Regions from separate parts of the Candidatus Thiodiazotropha endoloripes genome, predicted to be linked through region 2. Evidence: predicted binding sites of a transcription regulator. Region 2 holds the regulator's gene; the other holds the start of a gene.

Region 1 (4,578 bases), on a different contig from region 2:
GCGACAGCTGGGGTGGCGTTGGCGTGAATTGCCATTGCTCTGGGACCTCGATCGAGCTGAAGATCTGTGGCAACTCGAAACGCTGGGTATTCCACTGGACTGAAAGGCGAGGAAACCTGCTGAGTCGTATCAGTTTACCGTGCGCGAACGATTGATCTGCCAGAGCCCGGCTATGGCGATCACCAGCACAATAAAGATCAGTGTCGGCAGATCCAACAGTGGCACGGCGATCGGGCTGGCCATGATGGTTGTTCCCGGGGTGAAGGTCAGGGTCGTCGTCCAGGCGCCACCATCGGAGGCCAGTGCGGTGTAGGGGACCAGGGTTGTCAGTGTGGCGACACCGTTGTTGCCGGCAATGTTCAAATCACCGGCGAAATTGGGTGTGTTGATGAAGATTACATTGGTCCAGTCTGCCAGCAGGAAGGTTTGTGAACCACCTGGGGTGGCGCCGCCGGTGATGGTCACAGAGCCGGAAACCAGGTTCCCCAGGGGCAGCGGATTACCATCAGCGACTACCGTATCATCCCAGGTGAAATAACCGCTCCCGGTTTCACCACCGGAGCCGGTGAGAGTGAACCTGTGCCTCAGCTCAATGGCAAAGGCATCGGATATGATCAGCAGAAGGGCGAAAAGAGTGAGCAGGCGGTAGAGATTGTGTTTTGTCATCATCACTGTTCAATCACTTGATGTGAAACGGCCACGAGCGGGCAGACCGTCCTATCATTCCCTGGTGACATCCATAAAAACTTACTAATAGAGTGTACTTTATACGCCGCACCAGGCGAGTGCAATATTTTAGGCCTTTCCCAGGGATTTGGAGCTGCTGGTCGGCCTGGATTCTCCTCCTGGGCCATAGGTCTTGTCGCTGTTTGCAAATCCTCTCAGAACATCCAGGGCGTGGGCAACCTGATGCTGGTTGAGCTGTACGGCTCCGCCGTTGATCTCATTCTGCTTCTGGCACGCCTCAAGCAGGGATGTGAACTTATTCCACTGCTCCTGCAGCTGCGCATTGTCCGGAGATTGCTGAATGAACGCCTCTGTTCCTTTACGGTCCGGGGTAAAACCCAGGGAAGCGAGCAGTTGGTTGTGCTGTATGGCGCTCTGTTCAATCTGCTGCAGCTGCTGTTGCTTTTGTGCCAGCAGCTCTTCCAGCTTTTTTGAAGGCGGGGATTTCAGCAGTTCAAACTCCTGGCGCAGCAGGTTGAGCAGCTGCTGAGTAAGTTCCGTTTCTGTCTGTACGATTCTGACGAAGCTCATCTGCTGTTGTGGATTGATCATGATCAGTGTGAGTAGGCCTTAGTGCAGTGAAAGTTCCATGGCCAACATTTTGTCGGCACAGGTCTGGGGGTCGATGGTAAAGCTGCCATTGGCCAGTGCCTGCTGCACGGCTTCAACTTTCTGCGCATCGACAATCGGCATATTGGCAATGCGTCCTTCGAGCTCCTGAAGTTTGCCCGCGTCTCCAGTGATATTGAGGCTGTCGCCTCCTCCTGTGGTAGAAGTAGCAGTAGCCCCTTTGCCACCTTGCGCCTTGCCGCTGCCTTTTGCTTTGCCACTTTTTCCCGTACCTTTCAGACTACGGCTTGAAAGACTGTTGATTTGAATGGGCATCGCGATACCTCAGTTACCTGGATCTGGACTATTCTGCCATGGGCAGTGATTATTCCAATCATGATTTCAGTTTTTTTACATCTTGATATGTGGATTGTATACCTCAGTCGACCATCACCAAACCTTTTGATACCACTCTTGCCTCTACCTTTTTTTTCGATTTGGTGTTCATGACCGTTATCAGATCCCCCGGGTTACCCTGCTTCATGGCCTTGCCCTGCATCCGTACCTGGATGCCTCCGGCACCGGCCACAATGGTAACCGGGTCGCCGCGTTTGACCGTTTTTCTCACCACCAGCATGGATGGTGTGACCACCTGGCCGCGGCGAATGGTGCGCTTCGAAGTCTGACCTGCAACTTCTTCGGTGGTCTCGAAATAGCCTCTCAGCAGATGACTGGTATCTGAGACTTTGATCTTCAGATCCTCGTTGGTGATCGCCTGTCCCCGGGGCAGGTCGCGAACCGCAACCACCACCGGTGCCTCGATCGAGACATTGGCAGAGATGTAGATCGACCAGGGGCTGGGTGTCTGACAGCGTACTCCTACGGTTGTACGGCCGAGTTTGACCCCGCCCGGTGGACTGTATGCCTCCAGCGGCGCTTCACAACGGGCCAGTTTGAGGCGGTGGTCCAATGGGGTGACTTTCACTGTCGCCCCCGCCGTATCCTGGACCAGCGTCGTCTCCAGGTAATTTTTAGCAGCCTCGGCAATCGCCTGGTGGGCGTGGTGTTCGCTGTTCAGTGGCTGGCCCGATAAACTGCCGGATAGCAGCAGTCCCAGTAGCAGCGTACAGCCAAGCGTGAAAGGGTTGATCATTCGGATTCTCCAAGCTGTTCCATTGTAATAATGCAAACAATGTGCCGAAAAAGTCGGCTGTTGAAGTGGGCCTAAAGGTCAACGCTGACACGCCGCCATACTTATTACTGTATTTCAGCAAAATCTGCATATTTAAGGTGGCAAACCATGGCGTCAATGTTAGACAGTGTTGACCAAAGGACAAAACTGGCCGGACAAAATCGTCTTGAGCTCTTGCTGTTTCGTCTTGCGGGGCGTCAGGTTTTTGGCATTAATGTGTTCAAAGTGAAGGAGGTTGTGCAGTGTCCTCCTCTGACGGCATTGCCGAGTGCCCATGAGAATATCCGTGGTGTGGCCTCGCTGAGGGGGAATAACATCCCGGTGATGGACCTGTGTCATGCCATTGGCGGACCCAAAATGGGTAATGCCACCGACTATTTCATCATCATCACGGAATACAATCGTCGTCTGCTGGCATTTCTGGTGGGCAGTGTGGAGCGTATCGTCAACACCCATTGGGAAGATATACTGCCGCCACCGCAGGGGGTGGGCCGCAACAGCTATATGACAGCGGTTACCGAGATTGAGGGGACCCTGGTTGAGATCATCGATGTTGAGAAGGTGCTGAGTGAGGTGCTGGGTATCGATGAAGAGATCACCATACCGATCGATACCGAAGGGGCTGATCTTGAGGCCTACAAGGTACTGGTGGTGGATGACTCCATGGTGGCCCGCAATCAGATCAAAAAGGTGCTTGAAGAGATCGGACTTGAAACCATTCTGGCGAAGGATGGCAGAGACGCCCTGACGCACCTTGAGGCCTGGTCGGAAGAGGGTAAGGTGAGTGATTGGCTGGCCATGGTCATCTCGGATATCGAAATGCCGAAAATGGATGGGTACTCCCTGGTGAGCGCCATTCGTGATAATCCCAAGCTTTCCGATCTGTATGTAATCCTTCACTCTTCACTGAGTGGTGTGTTTAATGAGAGTATGGTGAAGAAGGTAGGAGCGAATCAGTTTCTTGCCAAGTTCATGCCCGATGAGCTGGTTGGTACCGTAACCAAACGAATGAAAGAAATTTCTTAAAAATTAAATATCTAGGCGTAAAATAAAAATTTCTATCATGTACAATCGAAACGCGGCCATTTCGTCTGCTGACTATGATGCATTTAAGGATTTTCTCCAGCAGGCCTGCGGTATTCTGCTGGGAAACGGCAAGGAGTACCTGGTCTCGAGTCGTTTGAGCAGTGTCATGAAAGAGGCTGGTATTGCCTCCCTTGGTGAACTGCTGAAGCAGATCAAATCCCCCATACACTCACGCCTGAAGGTAAAGGTCATCGATGCCATGACCACCAATGAGACCTTCTGGTTTCGCGATATCGGACACTATATCCTGCTCAAGGAGACCATCCTGCCGGATCTTAATCAGCAGATGGGCGGCTCCATCCGAATCTGGTCCGCCGCCTGTTCCAGTGGCCAGGAACCCTACAACATCAGCATGATTGCCGATGAGTACCAGGCTGCAAAGGGGCGGGGCCGACAGGTTCAGATTCAAGCCACCGACATCTCCAGCAAGATCCTCGATGAAGCCCGGGCGGGTGTCTATTGCGGTCTTGCGGTTGAACGGGGATTGACCCAGGAACAGCGGCAGCGCTTTTTCAATCCGAAAGGGGATTGCCTGGAAGTGAAGCCGGAGATCAAGCGGCGGGTCAGTTTCAAGCCGATGAATCTGGCCGACAGCTTCCACACCATGGGTCGCTTTGATGTGATCTTCTGCCGTAACGTACTGATCTATTTCTCAAACGATCTGAAAAAAGACATCGTTGAGCGGATGGCGGATATCCTCAATCCCGGTGGTTATCTGTTTCTCGGTTCCACCGAATCGATCAATCAACTGACCAATCGTTTCGAGATGAAAGTGGGGCATGGGGGCATCTCCTACCGACTGAAAGGGTAGTCTCAACAGGCCTAAGGCTATCGTCGTCTTTGGCAGGCCCCTTCCTGTCAATCTCAAGCCAGGCGTTTTCATCCTGTCCGGATCATCAAGCCAACGGCAAAGCTTGCCGTTCTGCGGCAGTCGCTTGCCGTTGCACAGGTCGGTAGGCTGCACGCACACTCATTCAATACAGCAATCACCTGCTTTTTCAGCCGTTTAAAGTGATTGGCATGCT
Region 2 (4,578 bases):
CCGAATCCATCAGATCGGGGCCGACGCTGCGCTGCCCTTGGCGCAGCACATTGAACACATCCTCGGCGCGATGGCATACCTCTACCAGAGGTTCTATGGTCAGAAATCCGGCGCCACCTTTGATGGTATGGAAACCACGAAATACTGCATTGAGCAGATCAAAATCATCCGGCTGTTGCTCCAGATCGACCAATTGCTCACTGAGCAATTCGAGAATTTCACCCGCTTCAACCAGAAAATCCTGAAGGATTTCGTCGTTGACATCGATGCTCATCTATAACTCCCGGTAACACTGCCGAATATTGCCATTCTTATTGACTGATATATCGGTCTGAACTCGAATAACTAAAATCCAAGACTTGAGAGCAGGTCATCCACGTCATCCTGACTGGTCACCTGATCGCCTTGATCGAGTCCAGGAATTGCCGGGCCAGCCAATTCTTCCTTCTCTTTCTTGCCAGAATCGTCTTCAAGCTTGTTGCCGGTAATGCGGACCAACATGACCAACTTCTCTTCCACATCATGTACCAGGGTGATTACCTTGCGGATAATCTGACCGGTAAGGTCCTGAAAATCCTGTGCCATCAGCACATCGGACAGGTTTTTGTGCAACTCTGCCGCATCCTCCTTTGACTTGAGCAGATACTGAGACAGGTCGCGACTCAGATCCACGAATTCTTCTTTATCCAACATGCGGGAACGCAGTCGCTCCCACTGCTCCGAAAGCTCAGTGGACTGTTTTTCGATTCCCTCGATCAACGGCATGCTCTTCTCCACTGCCGTGAGGGTACGATCCGCTGACTGCTCGGTCATGGTTATGACATAGGTCAACCGCTCCTTGGCATCCGGTATTTCCACAGTGGTCATGTCACTGATTTTGGCATCAAGTAAAAAACCGTTGATTGCATCATGCAGTTCACGGGTCAAACGACCGACTTCGAGGAACAACTGATCGTTACTTGCGGGGGTTGTTAAAGATGCAATCAGTCTCTCAGACTCTTTGTGATCGCCCGATTCCAAGCTGGCTACCAATGCTCTTGCCGTCTCTAACCGCTGCTGGTTATCCTGATTTTGCCCCATATTGATAAACTCCAGGCGATGGAAGCTCAACCCACACGTTCAAAGATCTTGTTGATCTTCTCTTCCAGGGTCGTAGCGGTGAAGGGTTTGACGACGTAACCGTTGACGCCGGCTTGAGCCGCTTCGATGATCTGCTCACGTTTTGATTCGGCAGTGACCATTAAAACCGGCAGACCGGCAAGCTTTTCGTCTGCCCGCACGGCTTTCAACAGATCGATACCGGTCATACCGGGCATATTCCAGTCGGAGACCAGAAAATCGAAATTACCGCTCTGCAGCATCGGCAGCGCCGTCAGACCGTCATCTGCTTCCTGGGTATTGTTGAAACCCAGATCACGTAGCAAGTTTTTGATAATACGCCTCATGGTGGAGAAATCGTCCACAATCAGGATCTTCATGTTTTTATCCAATGCTCACTCCCTCCTGCATATCACCGGTGATTTCCAAACTCGGCACACACAGGCCAACCAATTACTACTCTTCGTCACGTACCAGTGAGAGCCAGTCCGTCAAACGTGAACGGAGACGCAGAGTTGCCTGACTGTGTATCTGACAGACTCTGGATTCACTGACACCCAGCACATGGCCGATTTCACGAAGGTTCATTTCATCATCGTAATACATCGCGATTACCAATCGCTCCCGCTCCGGCAGGCTTGCAATCGCCTCCGCAAGCGCCTTCTTGAACGCATCCTTCTGCAAGCCATCGAACGGACTGTCCATCGGGCCTTCCCGGGTAGCCGGAAAACCGTCACTGACAGCGGTCAGTTCATCCAAACTGAAGATCCGGCAGCCGGTCGAATCCTGGAGAATCTGGTGATAATCCTCCAGACTCATATCCAGCGCTTTCGCCACTTCAACATCCCGGGCATCCCGGCCTTCGTTGTTTTCGATCTCACGCATCGCTTCCGCCACCATGCGTGCCTTTCGATGCACGGATCGTGGTGTCCAGTCGCTGCGTCTGATCTCATCCAGCATGGCGCCACGAATGCGGATACCCGCATAGGTTTCGAAGCTGGCACCCTGAGTGGGATCATAATTCTTACTCGCCTCAAGCAGGCCCAACATGCCGGCCTGTATCAGATCATCAGACTGCACATTGGGTGGTAGCCGATTCATCAGATGATAAGCAATCCTCTTCACCAGTCCTGCATGCTGATCAACCAGATCATTGTAGCTTTGCTGTTTTTGCACGGCGGTGTATGTCGCTAAACCGTTCACCGTCTTACTCCCCATTTTGGCTTGAAAATTGGATCAGGCGTTCGACAAAAAACTGCAGATCCCCACTGACTCCGGTTGGTACAGGCCAGTTATCGGCCTTTTTAGCTAAATTCTTGAACGCCTGCGCTACTCTGGAGCGAGGAAAAGCCTCGACAACCGGTTTTTGGCTCTTTACCGCCTTTCTGAGCTGCTCATCAAAAGGAATACTCCCCATGTAACTGAGCATAACATCAAGGTACTGATCGGTGACCCGACACATCTTATTGTATAGGTCCCTGCCCTCCTGGACGCTCTTCACCATATTCGCCAGTATACGAAATCGACTGATGCCATGCTCACGATTTAACAACTTGATAATCGCATAGGCATCGGTGATCGAGGCCGGTTCGTCACACACCACCACAATCTGCTCCTGAGCAGCCCGGCTGAAGCTGATCACCAGATCGGAGATGCCGGCTGCCGTATCGATCAGCAGCACATCCACATCGTTGGCCACCTCGCTGAACGCATGGATCAACCCGGCGTTTTCAGCACGCGACATTTCAGCCATATGCTGCATACCGGACGCCCCGGGCACGACTTTCATGCCTTTCGGTCCGGTAACAATGATATCTTCCAGTGAAGACTCCCCCCGCATCACGTGGGAGAGATTGTGTTCAGCATGTAATCCGAGTACCACATCCAGATTGGCGAGACCCATATCCGCATCCAGTAGCATGACCCTTCGCCCGAGTTCTTGCAAGGCCACACCGAGATTGGCGGAGATATTGGTTTTGCCTACCCCACCTTTACCTCCGGTGACAGCGATCACTCTGACGGGTTCTGGATTCACCATTCTGCGCAGTCCGGTAGCCTGATCTTCGATCTGTTCAGACATTTGCATGTTCACTCGTTCCTCCGAAGGCCATAGCCAGATACTCCTCATCGGGTTGATGCTCTGTCTGTTGCGTCATTTCAACAGCCTGCCGAATTAATTGCTCTGCCCGGGCGACCTGAATATCTTCAGGCACCCGCTGACCGTTTGTGGTGAATGCCAGAGGCAACCGGGACTCCAATAGTGCGGAGACCACGCCACCCAGTGAAGCGGCTTCATCCATTTTGGTCAGAATCGCGCCAATCGGGGCAATCGCACCAAATGAACGTATTGCATGGCTCAACGCTCTCCGCTGGGTGGTTGCCGAGAGGGTTAGCAGCGCCTTGACCGGATGATTGCCCTGCTTCAGCAGGCCGAGTCGCTCTGTCAGTTTCAGATCCCGTTGCCCCATGCCGGCGGTGTCGATCAACACCAGCCGCTTTTCGGAAAAAGCATGCAGTGCACTGCTCAGCTCTTCGGCTGTAGCCGCACTGCGAACCGGCACATCGAGAATCTGACCATAATTCTGTAGTTGTTCCTGGGCGCCGATTCGATAGCTGTCGGCTGAGATCAAGGCGAGGTGACGATTACCGTGACGCAGGCAGAATTTGGCGGCCAGCTTGGCGATGGTGGTGGTTTTGCCCACACCAGTGGGGCCGACCAGGGCCAATACCCCACCCGCATTCAGCAGGTCATTGCTCTCCACCGACAACTCACGGCGCAGGTGATTCAGTGCCTGATGCCAGGCTTGTTCAGGAGATTCGGCATCTTCGGCCCGATAGGCGAGTTCACGACAATGGGCCGCATCCAGACCCAGGCCCATCAACTGTCGGATCAACTCCTGAGTCTGGGGGCGACGATGGCCGAGATCACGCCAGGTCAACTCGGAAAGCTCGTTCTCCATCATTCGCCGCAGCGCCTGCATCTCCTGACGCATCTCCCGCAATACCGGATCCTGACTCCACTCAACCCGAGGTCTCTCCAGGGCAGGCTCCGGATCGTAGTCAGCCTTTTGCTTGACTCGATCGGTCTCAGGTTTGATTTTCTCTTCGATATCCGTGTAAGCGGCGGTTGCAAAGTTTCTGCTTACAGCAGGCTGGGATTGGGTGATGGATTCTTCGGTCTCGATAGCGGTTGGCTGGGTACTGTTGAAGGCGGATTCATCGTAATCCACCGCAGCCACCAGTTCGACCCCCCCTTCCACACCTTTGTTTGAGAGGATCACTGCATCAGCGCCCAAAGCTTCTCGAACCTGACGTAAGGCCTGTCTCATGTCAGAGGCGAAAAAACGTCTTATTTTCATAATCCGTAATCTCCGGCAGTCACCCGTCTTCGGGCTTGTGCCTGTTAATCTGCTTAGCTAAAAACATCGCAGCAATTAGTTCCGGGTTAGCTAAAATAGAGCCGGCAATAACCCGTCAAAC

The links. Region 2 encodes FliA, which starts transcription of late flagellar genes. Its sites were predicted from a motif close to GCTAAAGTTNNNNNNNNNNCNGCCGATA; they were not measured.
Region 1: the regulator FliA is predicted to act here: its motif matches at 2,499-2,526, upstream of A3193_RS02350 (chemotaxis protein CheV).

What each region holds. Positions count from the first base shown of each region.
Region 1 covers NZ_LVJW01000003.1:508,929-513,506, forward strand. The annotation lists gene A3193_RS02325 (TIGR04282 family arsenosugar biosynthesis glycosyltransferase) at 1-103, shown strand, start outside; gene A3193_RS02330 (hypothetical protein) at 130-669, opposite strand; gene A3193_RS02335 (flagella synthesis protein FlgN) at 796-1,278, opposite strand; gene flgM (flagellar biosynthesis anti-sigma factor FlgM) at 1,297-1,611, opposite strand; gene flgA (flagellar basal body P-ring formation chaperone FlgA) at 1,715-2,428, opposite strand; gene A3193_RS02350 (chemotaxis protein CheV) at 2,576-3,493, shown strand; gene A3193_RS02355 (CheR family methyltransferase) at 3,531-4,364, shown strand.
Region 2 covers NZ_LVJW01000007.1:84,992-89,569, reverse strand. The annotation lists gene A3193_RS18830 (chemotaxis protein CheA) at 1-274, opposite strand, end outside; gene A3193_RS18825 (protein phosphatase CheZ) at 346-1,080, opposite strand; gene cheY (chemotaxis response regulator CheY) at 1,107-1,478, opposite strand; gene A3193_RS18815 (RNA polymerase sigma factor FliA) at 1,555-2,301, opposite strand; gene A3193_RS18810 (MinD/ParA family protein) at 2,306-3,184, opposite strand; gene flhF (flagellar biosynthesis GTPase FlhF) at 3,171-4,457, opposite strand.